DNA from 2 places in the Synechococcus sp. SYN20 genome. Region 2 is predicted to be linked to the other one. Evidence: riboswitches for the same ligand, from Rfam matches in the RefSeq annotation. Region 2 holds a riboswitch; the other holds the start of a gene.
What was found. A riboswitch is a leader RNA that binds a small molecule or an ion and turns the genes downstream of it on or off. The one in region 2 is predicted to bind cobalamin.
Positions count from the first base shown of each region.

Region 1: it holds a riboswitch for cobalamin, as region 2 does, so the genes downstream of both, SynSYN20_RS09040 (HupE/UreJ family protein) here and SynSYN20_RS07825 (HupE/UreJ family protein) in region 2, are expected to answer to the same signal.

Region 1 is NZ_CP047959.1:1,723,148-1,732,265, reverse strand. It holds gene SynSYN20_RS09065 (DUF2256 domain-containing protein) at 1-118, shown strand, start outside; gene SynSYN20_RS09060 (metal ABC transporter substrate-binding protein) at 236-1,132, shown strand; gene SynSYN20_RS09055 (metal ABC transporter ATP-binding protein) at 1,147-1,899, shown strand; gene SynSYN20_RS09050 (metal ABC transporter permease) at 1,935-2,762, shown strand; gene SynSYN20_RS09045 (DUF3721 domain-containing protein) at 2,902-3,186, shown strand; cobalamin riboswitch at 3,196-3,344, shown strand; gene SynSYN20_RS09040 (HupE/UreJ family protein) at 3,357-3,986, shown strand; gene SynSYN20_RS09035 (c-type cytochrome) at 4,079-4,420, shown strand; gene SynSYN20_RS09030 (permease) at 4,436-5,395, shown strand; gene SynSYN20_RS09025 (TIGR03943 family protein) at 5,400-6,089, shown strand; gene SynSYN20_RS09020 (hypothetical protein) at 6,086-7,474, shown strand; gene SynSYN20_RS09015 (metal ABC transporter ATP-binding protein) at 7,486-8,202, shown strand; gene SynSYN20_RS09010 (metal ABC transporter permease) at 8,195-8,977, shown strand; gene SynSYN20_RS09005 (metal ABC transporter substrate-binding protein) at 9,026-9,118, shown strand, end outside.
Region 2 is NZ_CP047959.1:1,500,415-1,509,532, reverse strand. It holds gene SynSYN20_RS07845 (class I SAM-dependent methyltransferase) at 1-410, opposite strand, end outside; gene SynSYN20_RS07840 (NAD-dependent epimerase/dehydratase family protein) at 689-1,537, shown strand; gene SynSYN20_RS07835 (SDR family oxidoreductase) at 1,832-2,497, opposite strand; gene SynSYN20_RS07830 (M15 family metallopeptidase) at 2,534-3,193, opposite strand; cobalamin riboswitch at 4,040-4,186, shown strand; gene SynSYN20_RS07825 (HupE/UreJ family protein) at 4,304-4,828, shown strand; gene SynSYN20_RS07820 (iron uptake porin) at 4,913-6,505, shown strand; gene SynSYN20_RS07815 (metal ABC transporter solute-binding protein, Zn/Mn family) at 6,602-7,498, shown strand; gene SynSYN20_RS07810 (metal ABC transporter ATP-binding protein) at 7,501-8,268, shown strand; gene SynSYN20_RS07805 (metal ABC transporter permease) at 8,261-9,097, shown strand.

The DNA of each region.
Region 1 (9,118 bases), 220 kb from region 2:
CTGTGGGCGCCCATTCCAATGGCGTCGTAAATGGAAAGATGTTTGGGATGAAGTGCGTTACTGCTCTGAGCGCTGCAGGCGCCGGCGCGGAACAACTGCAGCAAAACCATCCTCGTGAACACAAGTTCATCCAATCATGAATATGGCTAATATGGGGATCATTAACATCTTTTTGGCGGGGATATTGAGGGGATGTATTTTGCGTCAGGTGGCTATAACTACTTTAGTTTTGCCTATGGCTTTTGCCTGCTCAAGTCAGGGTACATTGTCTAACAAATCAGGAAATAGTGCTGATAATCGTCCAGTTGTTCTGACAACATTCACGATCCTCGCTGATATGGCACGTCAGGTGGCTGGTGATCGTTTGCAAGTTAGATCGATTACCAAGCCGGGTGCAGAAATTCATGGATATGAGCCTTCACCTCGGGATTTAGAGCAAGCCTCAGGTGCAGACTTAATCGTAGAAAATGGGTTGGGTTTGGAGCTTTGGGCTCGCCGCTTTGTCCAATCCGCTGGTGATGTGCCCACTGTCACTCTCACCGAGGGAATGCAGCCGTTGCTCATTGAGGGTGATGCCTATGCCGGTAAGCCCAATCCCCATGCCTGGATGTCACCCCTGAGAGCTCAGGGATATGTGGATCGACTTGTGGATGCGTTTTCTCAGCTCGATCCAGAGGGAGCTCAGTTGTATCGCAACAATGCTGATAGCTACAAGCTCCAGTTGGAAAACCTGGATGCTGAATTACGCAACCTCCTCGCTGTCATTCCCCAGAAGCAGCGTGTTCTCGTGAGTTGTGAAGGGGCCTTTTCTTATTTAGCTCAAGACTATGGATTTGATGAGGCCTATTTGTGGCCGGTTAATGCTGAGAGCCAGATCACTCCAAGACGTATGGCTCGATTAATCGAGCGTGTGAAGAAAGATCAGGTCCCCGCGGTGTTTTGTGAAACCACAGTGAGTGATAAAGCTCAACGGGAAGTGGCTCGTGCCTCGGGAGCTCGTTTCGGTGGCAGCTTCTATGTGGACTCTTTATCAAAACGCAACGGTCCTGCACCAACTCTGCTCGACCTTCAACGCCACAATGTGAAACTTATTAGGCAGGGGTTGGCTGCATCCGCCGAAACGTCCTCATGACCCAAAGTGAATTGATGCGGATCGAGGCCGATCAGATCTGTGTTGACTACAACGGCACAGTTGCCCTCTATGACGCTTCTCTTCATCTCCCTTCGGGATGCATCTGTGGATTGGTAGGGATGAATGGGTCCGGTAAGTCGACCCTTTTCAAGGCTTTGACTGGTTTCATACGCCCTTCGCGTGGACACATCAGAATCAACGGTCGCAGCGTTGCCCGGGCTCAGCGCGATCAAGCTGTTGCCTATGTGCCTCAGAGTGAAGGGATCGATTGCGATTTCCCCGTCTCTGTTTGGGATGTGGTGATGATGGGCCGCTATGGAGCCATGAATGTGCTCCGGATTCCACGCCAGTCAGACAGGGTTGCGGTTCGGGATGCTCTTGAGCGCGTTGAGCTTCTTGATCTCAGGGATCGTCCGATCGCTGCTCTCTCAGGAGGTCAACGTAAACGGACATTTTTGGCAAGAGCTATTGCACAGCGCGCATCGGTTTTGTTGTTGGACGAACCCTTCAATGGTGTGGATGTTCGTACGGAAAAGTTGATGGCAGAACTGTTTTTTCAGTTGCGTACGGAAGGACGCACCATTTTGATTTCAACGCATGATCTCAGTCATGTCAGAGACTTCTGCGATCTCACGGTTCTGATCAATAAAACGGTTTTGGCTTACGGTGAAACATCGGAGGTGTTCACCCCGGAAAATCTTTCTTTGGCCTTTGGGGGCCTCCCTCCGGACTTATTAACCGGAAATAGTTCCTCGGAGGACGCTTGACCACATTTTTGCTCGAGCCTCTTCAGCATGCCTTCATGGTGCGGGCACTGCTAATCAGCGCCACCGTTGGTGGCGTCTGCGGTCTCCTCTCTTGCTACATGACCCTCAAGGGATGGGCGCTGATGGGTGATGCGGTATCTCATTCTGTGTTGCCAGGAGTCATCCTTGCCTATGCCATTGGGTTGCCTTTTTCAGTTGGGGCCTTTGTGTTTGGTGTGGGATCAGTCGCCACGATTGGCTTCGTTAAGCAGAAATCCCGAATCAAAGAAGATACGGTCATAGGCCTTGTGTTTACGGGTTTCTTCGCTCTAGGACTGGTGTTGGTTTCGAAGACGCGTAGCAATATTGATCTCACCCATATTCTTTTTGGCAATGTACTTGGTATCTCTATTTCTGATATTCAACAAACGGTTCTGATATCAGTTTTGGTCACGGCTGTTCTTTTGTTGTTTCGTCGTGATCTGTTGTTGTTTTGTTTTGACCCCACGCATGCACGCTCGATTGGAATCAACACGGGTGTTCTCCACTACCTCCTTCTCTCCGTACTTTCTCTTGCTGCGGTTGCTGGATTGCAAACGGTAGGCATCATTTTGGTGGTGGCCATGCTGGTCACGCCTGGGGCTACCGCTTACCTATTAACCGATCGCTTTGATCGAATGAGTTGGTTGGCGATTGGCAGCAGCATTCTTTCCAGCCTTCTTGGGGTGTATACAAGTTATTGGACTGATAGTTCAACAGCTGGTTGCATCGTTCTTGTCCAGACAGGTTTGTTTGTGATTGCTTTCCTCTTTGCTCCTAAGCACGGGATCTTGCGCCATCGATTCGCATCGTCGCTGCCCATTTCAACCTTGCCCAATCGGTGAGATCCTGATTTAAGACTTGGATCTGCACTGGTTGGATCGTTTTGTATCGCACTTCAGCACCATTTGAGGCTTGATGTGTAGCGCAGCTGTCTAGCGCGGCCTGATGCATCAAACTCAACTGGTTGCAATCAAATCTGAGATGCGTCTCTCTCCCTCCGCTGGACTGCTTTTGGGCTTGCTGGCTTTGACGACTCCAGCAATCGCTCATCACGAGATAGGTTCTGACCACAGCGACACGTTGCTGTCGATGGAGATGGAGCCTTCCGCATCAAAAGCTGGAACGGAGCCCATCAAAGCGATGTATGACACCAAGGCAGAAGCCGAGGAGGCCGCAGCTTTGTTCAACTGCAAGGGGGCCCACCAGATGGGGGCGAAATGGATGCCTTGCAACGCTCATAACCATGGCTCAAGTGCAGGGCACTGACCTTGAACTGAGGTAGAACATTATTTCGGTTCTAGTGGGATTCAGTCACTAGAGGTAACGGGGAAAGAGCGGTGAAAATCCGTCGCTGTCCCGCAGCTGTGAACTGCTGAAATTCATCAGCAGAAGTCAGAACGCCCGCCGATTTTTTAACCGACGAGGATCGACCATTGATGTTCAAAAGAAGCACCAGAGCCCTTTTCGGTCTCGGAGTTGTTGCTGTAACCGGATTGTTACTCACGTTTGCAGGGCCCGCTGTTGCCCACCATCCCTTTGCGATGGCTGAAGGGGGTGACATGAATGCGCTTCAAGGATTGATCAGTGGGATTGGCCACCCCCTGCTCGGACCTGACCATCTCCTCTTTCTTCTGGCGATTGGATTGATCGGACTTAGGCGCCCAGTGGCTTGGGTTCTTCCCCTTTTGGCTTTCGCCCTTGGAGGGGCGGTATTAACGCAAATCTTTCCTCTGCCCTCCAGTCTTGCGCCTGCTGCTGAGGTGCTTGTTTCACTGACTTTGGCGGTTGAGGGTTTGATCGCTCTCAACATCATTCCTGCAGGAATCTTGCTGCCGGTTATTGGATTGCACGGATATCTGCTCGGTGGCGCGATCGTTGGAGCTGAATCCACGCCTCTATTCACTTACTTCTTGGGTCTTTTGATTGCCCAAGGTGCCTTACTTCTTGCTGTCAGCCTTGCCTCGAAGCGATTGCTGGATGCTCTTGGAGCTGAGGGCAAGCGTGTGGCAGCAGGGATTTGGATTGGTATCGGTGGAGCATTCGCCTGGGCTGCCCTGGTGGCTTGACGACTCTCAGATTCATTCCATAACGATCTGCAGCAACGTCACCACCGGTGCTTCAGATCTCCTGAGAATGGTGACAATTGATTTGGGGCACCATGCGTTTTTTGCTATCCGCTGTTTTTGCTTTGGTGCTGGTCTTGAGCATGCCCATGCGTGCGATGGCCTCTGACACCGTTAGGGGCGGTCAGATTTTTAATACCAATTGCGCCGCATGCCATGCCGGCGGTGGAAACATTGTGAAAAGTGAGCGCACGTTGCGGCAGGCCGACCTTGAGGCGTTCCTTCCTAACTACTTGACTGGTCATGAGACTGGAATCGTGGCTCAGGTCACCTATGGGCGTAACGCGATGCCTGCATTCCTGGATGTGCTTAGTGAGAATGAAATTGCTGATGTTGCGGCTTACGTTGAAGATCAAGCCAGCCATGGCTGGAGTTAACAGCTTCACCGCTTGATGACACGCTTCGCTACGGGCTGGGCCATCTTTCAAGGCCTCTTAATCGAAGCGCTTCCTTTTTTGCTTTTGGGCGTTTCGATTGCTGGCCTGGCGAGATGGCTTGTCCCCCAGTCCACTTGGATTAAGCGCCTGCCTCGCCATCCACTCTTGGCGCCAGTGGTTGGCGCCTTGCTTGGTTTCGCTTTGCCGGCTTGTGAATGTGGGAACGTTCCTGTCGCGAGACGTTTGCTTGCAAGCGGAGCGCCGTTGGGGACTGGTTTTGGTTTTTTGTTCGCAGCGCCGGTTCTCAATCCGATTGTGTTGGCGAGCACTTGGGCTGCCTTCCCTGATCAGACCTGGTTGCTTTGGGGGCGACCAATCGGTGCTTTTCTGATTGCGATCGCGCTCAGCGCTCTGCTGGGGCTGCTGCCTGAGTCGAGGTTGTTGGCGTCTGCCTTGCTCGAGGAAAGAAGACTGAGTCAACCCCTTTCTCGGGTGGGACTGCTTGAACGTGGCAGTGGACTGGTTGGTGTGGACTTCAATGCTTCTGAACGTCGGCTCGAGGAGGTGCCGCTTCGGCCTGCGGAGCTGCTCCAACACAGCACGCGTGAATTCTTGAGCCTGCTCACCCTGCTCGTGTTTGGCTGTGCCCTTGCCGCTGCGGTGCAAACCTGGTTGCCGCGCAGTTGGCTGCTGGCTTTGGGCTCAGGCCCCACCGTTTCGGTGCTAGCTCTGATGCTCTTGGCACTCGTGGTTTCGGTTTGTTCCAGCGTTGATGCATTTCTTGCGCTTGGCTTTGCCGCCCAGGTCACGCCCGGTGCCTTGTTGGCCTTTCTGCTGCTTGGTCCAGTGGTGGATCTCAAGCTTGCTGGCTTGTTCACTGTGCTTCTTTCAACGCGAGCCATTGCCATCACCGCAGTTGCAGCATCGTTGCTCGTTCTCTTGATCGGGCAATGGGTCAATCTTGTGCTGCTGTAACGCAATGCCACGTCTGAACCGGATTCGACAAGCGCGATACGTACCTCCCCTTGTTTTGCTGCTTTGGGGATGGTTGTTGGTTTGGAGCAGTGTGTCGGCTCGTTTGGATCTACTGCTGAATGCGGTTTTCCATCCGGTGGTTGCGATTGCAGGAGTTGTGCTGATGGTGCTCGGAGCCATACAGCTTCGCTCTGCTCCACGCTTGAAAACTCCTCTAACTCCTTTGAGTTGGTTGGTTTCGGTTGCGGTGGCCTTGTTGGTTTTGCTGTTTCCCCCTGAACCTTCTTTCAGTGATTTGGCTGCGAATCGCAGCGAAACCTTGCCTGAGGCGCCGCGATTGAGTTTTTTCCTTCCGCCTGAACAACGCACGTTGACGGAATGGGTGCGGCTGCTGCGCAGTCAGCCCGATCCCAATTTGCATGCGGGTGATCCTGTGAGAATTAGTGGTTTTGTGCTTCAACGCCCTGGGATGCAGCCCCAGCTCGCCCGTCTCACGGTTCGGTGCTGTCTGGCTGATGCCACCCCTGCTGGCCTCCCCATTGAATGGCCTGCAAACGCGGATCCGAAGCCGGATGAATGGCTGGCTATCGAGGGAACGATGACAACAAAGACCATGGATGGACTGCTAATCAACATGGTGAAGCCCACCACAATTCAATCCATCCCTAGGCCTGAACGGCCTCTGGAACCATGAGCTCTAAGGAGTTTGGCTCATCGAGCGCAAAAATTCGACTTTTAAGCGTCGCATTGATGGGCTTGGGCCTGGTTGCTTTGGTCCAGCAGCAGATTTTGTTGCGTCGTCCGCCGCGTTTGCGATCCGTTGCGATTCAATCCATGCGTTCAGGTGCTGCAGCACTTGAGGTTCGTTTCAGCCGAACGATGAACCGCAAGTCGGTGGCTGAAAACAGTGGTCTGTTCCCCGATCAGCCCCATCAGTGGTTTGGTCAACAGGATCAGTTCCGCTTGCTTCTGGATCCTGGCGCCCTCATTCGTTCGCCTCAGAGGCTTGTTCTTGCTGGTGATGATCAACGGGGGCTTGCTCTGCCTAACCACTCGCTTTGGTGGGACCCTCGTTCCACTCTCGTTGCAGTGGTGGTCGAGGAGGAGGGAGAGCAGTTAAAACTGCGTCGTAAGGATGGCAGTTGGTTGCCGTTGTCGTCTATTGAGCAGCGCATTCTTCAGCTTGAGCCGCTTGGCAATGGAGAGGGCGTTGCCTTCGTGACCGATAACGATCCTTCCAAGCTGGACGTGTTGCTTCGCCAGCTCACCCCACGGGCGATTAGCGATCAAGCGCAACAATTAGCTGAACCGTTGCCTGGTGCCATCCAATCATTGGCATCTGGGTCACTTTTGTTTGCCCACTTAAGTAGCAATCAGCGCGGGGAATTACTCGTGCAAGTTGGTGGTATTGAAGCTGGTAGCGATCGAACCTGGATTCGTTCGGTTAACTCCAAGCGACGGGATCTCAACCTCGAGGTTGCAGGCGCAATTCGTCTTCTTCCTGATGGAAGCGGAATGGTTGTTCCCTCTTACGACGGGCTTGATCTTTTACCAATGAACCCTGATCGAAATAGGAATGCTTCGCAGAGCCTGCCTGGAAGCAGGGAGCTCAAGTCGTTTTGCACTGGCTCTGGTCGCGCGGTGTTGTTAAGGAATTGGCCTGATTATCGACGGTCGATAGAGCTCGTTATTCCAGGACAGCCCCCACGACAGGTTTGGTTGGGAGAGGCGGGAGTGATGGCAACGGCTTGCGATAACCGGGGAGAAAAGATTTGGATTGTTCTGCGTGATGCATCGCCGACTCTTCGAGATGAATTACTGCTTCTGAACAGCTCTGGAACAGTGCTCAAGCGAAGGTCTTTGCCTGGATGGTATTTGGCTTCAGGCGCGATTCTTGATGTTGATCCCGCCACGAATCGTCTTCTTACGGTGATGACAGATGGGGATGGTATGCAACGCCGAGCGGCCCTAATTGATGGCAGCAGCCTTGAGTTTGAACTTCTTAAGCCTCAGGTTGTGTTGGCGCGATGGTTACCAGCAGGTGGCGAATTGGATGAATTCTCCAAGGTCCGTCGATAGGTTGAGCCAACTTGACGTTTCAATTTTTGGAAGAGCCAGTTCTCAGAGCAAGGGATGTGAATGTTCAATATGGCGATAACGTTGTGTTGGAAAACGTCTCGCTGTCGCTGCAATCAGGGACATTGACAGCTCTAGTTGGTGCAAATGGAGCCGGTAAATCCACTCTGTTGCATGTGCTTAAAGGGCAATTACGTCCGTCAAGTGGCTCGGTTTACTGCGATGGGGATCCGATCGAAACTTGCCGTGAACGGGTGGTGTTGATGCCTCAGCGCAGTCGGATTGATTGGTCGTTCCCAATCAGTGTTCGTGATCTCGTGGATCTTGGCGCCATGAACGGTCAAGCCTTTGGGTGCTGCGATCGGGAGGCTGCGATGCAACGGGTTGGGCTGGCAGACCTTGGAAACCGACGCCTTGATGCACTCTCAGGTGGGCAGCAGCAACGCGCTTTGCTGGCCCGCGCTTTGGTACAACCCTCTCGCATGCTTCTTCTCGATGAACCCTGTGCTGCGATTGATCCGCCCTCTCGTGATCAGTTGTTAGTCCTGATGCGCCAATTGGCTGATGCTGGTCATACCTTGCTGGTGAGTAGTCATGACTGGGGTGAGGCGCTCGATTCCTATGACCGCGTGATCGTGGTTGATCGGCGTGTTCTTGCTGATGGCCCTCCTGCAGAGGTGAGGAGCTCTCTTAAAGGTTTGGTTAATCCGGGGAATCATCACTGTGGATGAGATCGTTTTTTGGTTGTTGCCTCTGTTGATGGCACTTTTGGTGGGAATTTTGTGTCCTGTCATGGGAACTCTGTTAGTGACCCAGCGCCGGGTGCTTCAGGCCAACCTCATTTCCCATGCCGTTCTTCCAGGACTGGCGGTATCCGTTGCGTTTGGTTTTGACCCAGCAGTGGGGGGCGTCATCAGCGGCATTCTTGGTTCCCTGCTGGCGGAACGATTGCAGCGCAGCTCGAAGCTGAATGAGGAAGCTGTGATCAATACCGTGCTTGCCGGTTTTCTTGGGCTCGGCGTTTTGCTGATCCCTTTGCTGGGTTTGCGCCTGGATCTTGAAGCCTTGCTGTTTGGTGATTTGCTCACGGTGGGTTGGCTTGATGTAGGCCGGGTGTTATTGGCTTGCCTGGCTGTGGCCTTGCTTCTTGGCACTCGCTATAGGCAGCTTGTCTATTTGGGTGTTGATCCAGAGGGTGCAGCGGCGGCGGGGCTGCCGGTGCGAGGTCTACGGCTTGCCATGTCTGCGGTTACGGCTGCGGTGATTGTCAGTGCAATGGCAGCAGTGGGAGTGATTCTGGTGATTGGCTTGCTATGCGCACCGGTTCTTCCAGGGCTACGCCGGGTAAAAAGTCTTCGTGCCGCAATGGTTCAGGCAGCTGTTGTGGGTTTGGCCCTGAGTGGCGGTGGTTTCCTTTTGGCCTTGCCTCTCAATCTCCCCCCAGGTCCTTTGATTGGTGTGGCTTGCGTTGTGTTGCTTTGCCCATTGGCAAGAAGAAGTACCTAGCCATTTTCATGAGAATGATTATCGTTTCTAGAAGTTCTCCTCTCGCAAGTGCCCCTGATCGCTTCTTTACCGTTTGCAAGTGTCTTGCTGGCGGCAGCTAATACGGCAACTCCCACCGTGGTGGCTGCCGACGGGATTCTT
Region 2 (9,118 bases):
TACACCACGTCAAAGGTGCTGTGGTCTTTGGGTTTTGTTAATGCATCGGCAGTAAAGACAGTGATGTCTGCTTTTCTCCTCTTCGCATTCGAGCGTGAAATCTCAACGGCCTCAGGGTTTAGATCACAGGCATGAATTTCGATTGCCAACCCCTTTCGTTGAGCCATCAGGGCAAGGTCGATAGCTGTATCACCTCCTCCACAGGCAAGCTCTAAAATGCGAAGTGGTTGTTCTGGTTGCGTGATCGCAAGGGCCTCGATAGCACGAAATAGAGCGGCAGAACAACGGCTGATCGCATTGATGCGTCGTAAGCCCATGAGTGCTTTTGCATGCTCTTTTGGATCGAGGCCAGGCTGATCCATGACTTCCGGTTGACGATCTCGGTTATTGAGAGCTGTACCCCAGATCATCGATCGCCCATTTTTTGTTTGGACAAGCTAGGAAGAATATGGCCCGGAGACGCTTTTGAGTTGGGCTTTTGGCTTCTCGGGATTGAGGCGTTGGTGTCCTAAGACCGCTAAGAATCGTCCGATGGAAGTGCTTTGCCTGAGGTTATGGGAATCAACCAGCGCGGATCGATTCTTGCTGAAGCACCTGTACATGCCTCACTCGTCATCGATACGGTATCGATCGACTCACGCTTGACGGGTAAAGACTTGTAAAAATGGGTTGACTCAATCGTTGCCAGATGTGTTCCTACTCCGTTATTGGCTGTGGCTACGTCGGTAGCTTCGTGGCGGCAAACATGAAAAGTCAAGGCCATTACGTCATTGGTACAACCCGCACCTCTCAACGGTTTGCGGAGTTGCGCAACGTTGTCAATGAACCGATCAGCCTTGATCTCGCTGACCCAAACTGCGATTTTTCATTCCTTGAAGAGCAGCAGGGTTTGCTGATCAGCGTGGCACCTACGCAAAATGGTGATGGATATCAATCGGTTTTTTCTAGCGGGATTCGAAACCTTGCCCGCGCTTTGCGCTGTCGTCAGTCCATCCAGCCTCTCCATGTGACCTACATCAGCTCTGCTGGTGTGTATGGAGATCATCGTGGCGAGATGGTAACTGAAGATTCATCTGTCGACTCTGCAAACCCTGTCAATGCGATGTTGGTGGAAGCAGAAAATGTATTGCTCACCATTGATCGTCCTGATACAAAAATCTGCGTGATGCGTTTAGGAGGTATTTATGGCCCCGGTAGGGATATGGTTTCGATGATTAAACAGGCAGCTGGTGAACAGATACCAAAAAATGGTAGTGATGTTCCTGCTTGGAGTGGCATTTTCGACATCACCAACGGTGTGAGTTTTGCTTTTAATAATCAGCTTGTGGGAACTTACAACCTTGTTGACGATATGCAGCTCAGTAGGCGCGAATTGTCAAATGAAATATGTGATATTGATGGATTGCCTCCTGTGATTTGGGCCAATGAAAATAGCCCAGGAGCTCGGGCGATGAATGCCAAAGTGAGTAATGAAAAAATTAAGTTAGAGGGATTCAGGCTGAGCTCACCTTCCATGCTCCTTCCTACTCCTGTTTAGGCAGTTGTTTTGTAGTTGATCGTCTAAGTTGTAGAGCTAGGTTGAAATAGCTCTACATGCATCCAAGTTCTTAGTACTTTCTTATTTCACTGGAAATATCCATAATGTATATCTAGGCTTACATATGTAGGAGTATTTTTTAGATAATTTGTAATCGTCTCCGAAACAGCAACATGAACCCTGCTAACGGTAATGAAGAGTTCAACATATTTACTCCATTGATAAAATTAAGGATTTCAATTTTCGGATTTAAATCAGCTGTTGAGAATTGATTCATCACGTTGAAGTATTAATTCACCAGGGAAGCTGTTGTCCGCTGGAATGCCAAAAGGTCCCGCTGGCATCGAGTTCTAGCTCATCAATTCGTGCCAGGAGCCCTATCACCGCTTTTTCTGGGCTGATTCCTTTTGGATTGAAGTTGATCATGCGCGTACTGACAAGCCCTGGGTGGAGGATGGCTACCGCAATTCCGCGTGGCTTCAGATCGATCGATAGTGATCGACCAGCCATATTCAGCGCTACTTTTGACATCCGATATCCATAAGAGCCACCTGATGTGTTGTCATCAATCGAGCCCATTCGACTAGTGATCAGGGCCAGCTTTGCGCCTCTTGGCATCAGTTCCACTAGCGATTGCGCCAACAACAACGGGGCTAGGGCATTCACTTCAAATTGACGTTTGATCCCTTCGCTATCAAGGGTCTCGAGATCCATGGATTGCAAAATCCCAGCATTGAGGATGACGCTATCCAACGACCGACTCCGTAAGTTCTGAACTAAGGCGGAGATAGAGGCTTCACTGCTCAGTTCGATGCCGGACTGAATCTCCACACCGATGGCCTCAAGCTCTGGAGACGCTTGGCGACATACAGCAATCACCTGGTCATGACGAGCCTGTAACTGACGGCAGAATTCAAGACCGATGCCCCTGTTTGCGCCTGTAACAAGAAAGGTGGACAAAGAGCCCTCTGAATCAGACAACAGTTTGGTTCGGAATCATGAGGGTGCGATGACCGGAAGGGATTTCCAGTTGTGCCAGTCGAAATGCCACCATTCAGTGGCAAAGGAACGAAATCCTCTGCGCTCCATTGCCCTGCGTAGTTTTTGAGCATTGGCGGCGCGGTCAGCGACGCCATCAGCATCCACATGGGCGGACTTCGAAAAATCGTCGTAATCCGTTGGCATTCGCAACGGATTCCCCTGCTGATTGATGAGTGTTACATCCACTGAAGCGCCTCGGGTATGACGTCCAGCATTGACTGAGGGATCTGAAACGTAGCGAGGGTCTTGGATTGCATCCCACATCAGCTGCTGAACAGCAAGTGGACGATGAGCATCCCAAATTTTTAATCCAAGTCCTTCCTTGGCAAGATCTTGTTGGACGTTTTGTAGTGCCAAGGCCACGGGACATCGTAATTGTGGATCAACCTTGGGATAAAGGGTTTGTCCTAGAAAATTATTAGAACTGGCATAGCGAATTTCAAACAGTGGTCTTGGTGAAACCCTATTTAATGACACAAGGTCAAGGCCGCTGCACGTTAATGGGGTCTCAGCACCACTAGGCAAAGCGCTAAGTGGGATGCAAAGACAAAATCCAGCCGCCACTTTGAGCAGGATCAGCACATCTTTAAGGCTTTTCCTTTTGCTTTCAGTCATTAAACCAAATACTGACATCAATGATTATGAGATGAATGTTGATTGAAAGTTCCACATTTCACCTGCCTCTTGCCACAACACCCAAGAGTGCCGAGATCCATCAACATCAATGAGTTGTCCAGCAAAACCGGCTGGTGATGGTTGAAAGAGATCGGTTAAATCCTTTACGGCCTTGCCATCACTTGTCAAGATTTCGGTGACTCGCTTTCCAATCCGCTTGGACAGATCTCGCTGGAACTCGTCAATGTTCATATGCCTTTTTCATGATGTTGCATGAAGTGTTTAGAGGTTCAGTGTTGAAACTGATTAGAGGTTAACTCTTGTCATTGGTTTCGTCTTCATGATCCTTCAAAAGGATTGTGTTTATTCATTCAACTATAGCTGCTTTCGTTTCGAGAAATGAATAAGCCAGGCATAGTTCATGGTTTGATTAAAGGCTTGTTGTGTATATAATGTTGAAAGAGGTCGATGTTGACTCAATCCTAATCAATTAGTTTGCACAATTAACATGGTTAATGCATTTGTAAGAGCTGTGGTCGGTTGATTTAGATGTTGCCTTTTGATGGAAGTTCATTCAACGTGATTGCTCTTTGTGCCCCGAGCATCAGGGCCGCAGCGTTTCAAGTGCAATCAATGGATTGAACAGGCGGTCGTGGATGACTAGGAGGTGCGATGTTCGATCCGGCAACGGCAGCGAATCATGGCAAGGTCTTCCTCCTTAGTCAATCGCTAATGCTCTGGGTGGATGTTGCCTCTCAATATCAATCGGCTGCATCCGTAGTGCCTGACTGGGACGAAATGCCGAGGAACGAGAATATGAAAATGATTCTCATTTTGTAAGAACTGAGCTAAAGTTCCTCTACTGGTTTCTCAGGGGTCAGCCTGAGAAGGAAACGGGGAAACAACGGTGTGATTCCGTCGCTGTCCCGCAGCTGTGAAGCGTCTCTTCGGGAGACGTCAGTCAGAACGCCCGCCAGATCTACAACCGACGAGGATCGACAATTGACTCTTTCGAAACAGGCCTTCTTGGGGCCGTTCAAAACGGCTGCCCTAGGAATTATTCCTCTCCTTTTGCTGGGAAGTCCAGCTTTTGCTCACCACCCGTTTGGCATGGGTGACAGCACCCAGCTCACCGGATGGTCGGGTCTTGTGAGTGGCATTGGCCACCCACTTCTTGGGCCAGACCATTTTCTCTTTTTGCTGGCCATCGCATTCATTGGTCTTAAACGTCCGAGCGCCTGGATTATTCCATTGCTGGCCATCGGCTTAGGTGGAAGCCTGATTTCTCAGTTCATCCCCTTACCTGATGTAGTTGCACCCTGGGCTGAAGCCCTCGTGTCGTTAAGCCTTGTGGTTGAGGGCCTGATTGCGCTTTCAATCGCTCCAGCTGCCTGGCTTTTGCCGCTCTTTGGTCTGCATGGCTTTTTGCTTGGCAGCACTATTGTCGGAGCGGAGCCCACTCCTCTCATCACCTACTTCTTAGGTTTGCTTATAGGACAAGGTGTTTTATTAGCCCTTGTCTGCTCTTTATCGCAAACCGTGATCACTCACCTTGGAGAGCAAGGGCGTCGTCTCGGTGCTGGGATCTGGATGGGTATCGGAATTGCCTTTGCCTGGGTCGTACTGATCGACTAATACGCTGATCAATAGAGAAAAACATTCACGACCTCTTCCTTCTTGATGAAAAAGAGGACTTATTATACAAACATTAAAATAGCCATGAATTTAATTCGTAAAATATTCATTGTGCCTGCAACTTTGAGTATTGTCTTTTCGACAGCTAATCTGAAGAGCAAAGCATCCAGTGTTATTGATCTCAGTATCAATGATATGCCCGAAAACACGGTGCACTCTGTTGCCAGCAGCCTCGAACAAGTCACCAGCATCACTCAGTTTTCAGACGTTTACCCAACCGACTGGGCTTATCAGGCACTGAGCAACCTGATCGAGCGCTACGGCTGTGTGGCTGGTTACCCCAACGGCACCTACCGCGGCAACCGTGCAATGACCCGCTTTGAAGCGGCTGCTCTTTTGAACGCTTGTCTCGACCGCGTCACTGAAGTGACCGACGAGCTCAAGCGCCTGATGAAAGAGTTCGAAAATGAACTCGCCATCCTCAAGGGCCGTGTTGACGGACTTGAAGCCCGCGTTGGCGAACTGGAAGCCACTCAGTTCTCCACCACCACCAAGCTTTCTGGATTAGCAACGTTTGTTGTTGGTGCCAATAACTTTTCTGGAACCAAATCAAAAGCAGATGCAGCCAATAGAGATTTTGGCGCTACTGCTTTCAATTACGACCTTCAATTAAGTCTTGAAACTAGTTTCACGGGAAAAGATTTGCTGCTTACAGTCTTAAGGACAGGTAATTTTGACGGTAATTTTGCTTTCGGAGGCAGTCCTAATGCATTATCAACTTTAGAAACAGCATTTCAAGAAAATGGTGGAAATAATTTAGGAATTGACAAGCTTTTTTATCAATTTCCTGTTGCCAACTCACTTACCTTCACTCTCGGTGCCCGTGTTGGTCAGGAAGATATGCTTGCCGTATGGCCTAGTGCTTATCCAAGCGATGCAATCTTGGATGTGACAACACTGAATGGTGCTCCAGCTGCCTATAACAAAAACCTTGGAGCAGGAGCTGGTGTTAGTTGGTCAGCTGACAACGGTTTCAGCGTCTCTGCAAACTATGTTGCTGCTCAAGTTTCAAGTTCAGACCCCAATGCTGGTGGTATAGGAACTGCATTTTCCGAAGCTTCAGGAACTATACAAATTGCCTATGAATCAGAAAGCTGGAACATCGCCGTAATTTGGTCAGGTGTTCAAAGTCCATCTGAATTAGCCGGTGGTTTTGGCACTCCATTTGCTGCAGAAAACTACTTTTCTGGTAGTAACTCTTATATGAATGCTTGGGGTATTGGCGGCTCCTGGCAACCACAAGACAGTGGTTGGATACCATCTGCCTCAGCAGGTTATGGCTATAACTCTGTTTACGCTAAGAATGCTGGAGATGTCACGGCCAGTCAGTCATGGAATCTTGGTCTGGAATGGGCAGACGTCTTCCTGAAAGGCAACAATGCAGGTATGGCTGTAGGCCAACCTATTTTTGCAACTAGTCTGAAAGGTGATTCAACTCCAGCTGATGGTAATTATGTATGGGAATGGTGGTATCAATTCCAGGTCACTGACAACATTAGTGTTACCCCTGCATTCTTTTATTTGAGCCGTCCAGAGGGTAAAAATACTGATCTTGATGGAAACGATAATACGTTTAGTCAACTTGGTGGATTGATAAAAACAACTTTCAACTTCTAAATTGCTTTAATCTAAAGCCAAATTTTCTTTATTTCTATGTTTTCTTTCTTGCGTTCTAAATCAATCTTCTCTGTTCCTTGAGCATTGCTGCTTATGATGTTGCTCGTTTCCTGTAGTAACTCACAAAAAACAGATCGCAATAGTGATCAATCAAAACTCAACGTTGTAACAACGTTTTTACCTATCACTCTGTTCACGGAAGCGGTCGCCGGTGAATGCGCCACTGTCACGTCATTGATTCCACCAAATCTTGGCCCCCACGATTTTCAGGCTACGCCTGCCGACATCTCAGCCCTAAGTAATGCCTCGGTCTTGGTAAAAAATGGACTAGGGATGGAATACTTTCTAGACAAATTAATTACCTCAGCAAACAATAACTCGCTTCAAGTTGTCGATACAAGTCGTGGAGTGGCTGTGATCAGGTCAGACGACGATCAGGATGAAGCTAAGCAGGGGGACCAGGAGTATGGCGAGGTCAACCCTCACATTTGGCTGGACCCACTCCGTGCGGTTCAACAGGTCGAAAATATCCGTGATGGCCTTGTGAAAGCTGATCCAGATTGCGCCGATGGGTACACAAAAAGGGCGGCTGCATACGCTTCTCAGCTGAAGGGTTTGAATACAACGATTGCAACCCAGCTCAAGCCTTTCCGGGGTCAGACGTTCATCGCTTTCCATGACTTTGCTCCCTATTTCGCAGAGCGTTATGGTCTCAAAGCGGATTTTGTCGTTGATGTTCCCGAGATGAACCCCACACCAGAGGATCTCCAACGCGTGTCCAAAAAGGTACAGCAGTCACAACTCAAGGCCCTTCTGAGTGAACCCCAGGAAGGTGACCGTTCTTTTAATGCGTTGGCTTTAGATCTTGGTGTCAAGGTCGTGACGTTTGATCCGCTGGAAACAGGTTCAGAACAAGCTTCTAAACAGCCCGATACTTACTTCAAGGTGATGGACAAGAACGTGGTCTCCCTTATCCAGTCCTTCGGAAGCTAAGGATGAGTGTGAAAGAGGCAATCCTCCAGGTTCATGATCTAAGCGTCGAACGCCGAGGGCGTTTGGCAGTAGAGGGGGTTTCCTTTTCTCTCCCTGCTGAAAGCGACACGGCCCTTGTCGGTCCCAATGGAGCAGGAAAGAGCACGCTTGTCGCTGCTTTGCTTGGGCTGCTTCCCCATGCCTCTGGGCGTGTTGAGCTGCTGGGTCAGCCCATAGCTGCCAATGGTTGTTTGCCGCGTTCTGTGCGGGCTCAGATCGCTTATGTACCTCAAAACCTTGTGATTCAAGGGTTGATTCCGCTCAGTGTTGCTGAGTTTGTGGGCTTTGGGTTTGACATGCCAGGACCAAGCCTGCCGTGGAGGTCGGGTAAGCAAAGAACAGCAGCTGTCTTGAGAGCCTTGGATAGAACTCAAACCTGTGATCTACGCAAACGCTTGCTGACGGAATTGTCGGGTGGTCAGCTGAAACGTGTTCTGCTGGCCTTTTGCCTTGTTCGTCCACGACGCTTGCTCGTGCTCGATGAAGCGCAAGCCGGTCTTGATGTTCATTCCAATGAGCAGTTTCAGCAGCAATTGCTCGACCTACGCCGTGAGGAGGGTTGGACTGTTTTGCAGGTCTCGCACGACTTAGAGATGGTTCGACGCAGCAGTGATCAGGTTCTTTGCCTGAACCGGAGTCTTCGCTGCAGTGGCACTCCGCAAGCAACCCTCAGTGAGGAGCGGTTAGGAGAGCTTTACGGCCTCAATATGGTGCATCAGCCCCATGGTTGAATCTCAATTTTGGAGCCTTCTGTCTGAGCCGTTCATGCAAAGGGCGTTGCTTGGAGGGATGCTCACAGGTGCCCTTGGCGGAGTACTCGGCAGCTTTGCCGTACTTCGTCAGCTGTCGTTCTTCAGCGATGCTTTAGGCCATTCATCTCTATTGGGAATCACTCTAGGCATTCTGCTTGGCGTGAATCCCACGCTTGTATTGATTCCTTTTGCCGTGCTCTTTGCACTGCTTGTGAGTCAGTTGGTTGAACGCAGTGCTCTTCCCACCGATGCGTTGCTTAACATTGTTTATTCAAGCTCACTGGCCGTAGCGATTTTGGTGCTGAGTCGCGTGAAGACGTACCGCGGAGGTATTCAACAGTTGTTGTTTGGAGACATCCTCGGTATTAGTCCACTCGATATCGTTGTGATTGCAGCCTTTCTTGTTGCAAGTGTGATCTATCTAGGCCTCAGTATGCGGGCTCAAGTATTGCTCACACTGAATCAGGATTTGGCGGGCGCGATGGGAGTACGTACACGTTGGCATGGTTTGGCATTTGTCATCCTTTTGGCTGTTGTGGTTGCCATATCAATCAAGGCTGTAGGTGTGTTGCTCATTTCAGCCTTTGTTGTGATTCCCGCTTGTGCTGGCCGTTTATTGAGTCGAAGTTTTCCAGTGTATGTGATGATTTCTTCTGCTATTGGTGGTGGATGTGCATTGCTAGGTCTCCTTTTCTCGGGCTTAACAAATTTACCTTCAGGTCCTTCAGTCGTGATGGTTCAATTCCTTGGTTTTCTACTCGCAATGTTGCTAAGCAGCAGCATCCACCTCAATACAAGATCATCCTAATTCATGCGCCTTTTTTCCTTT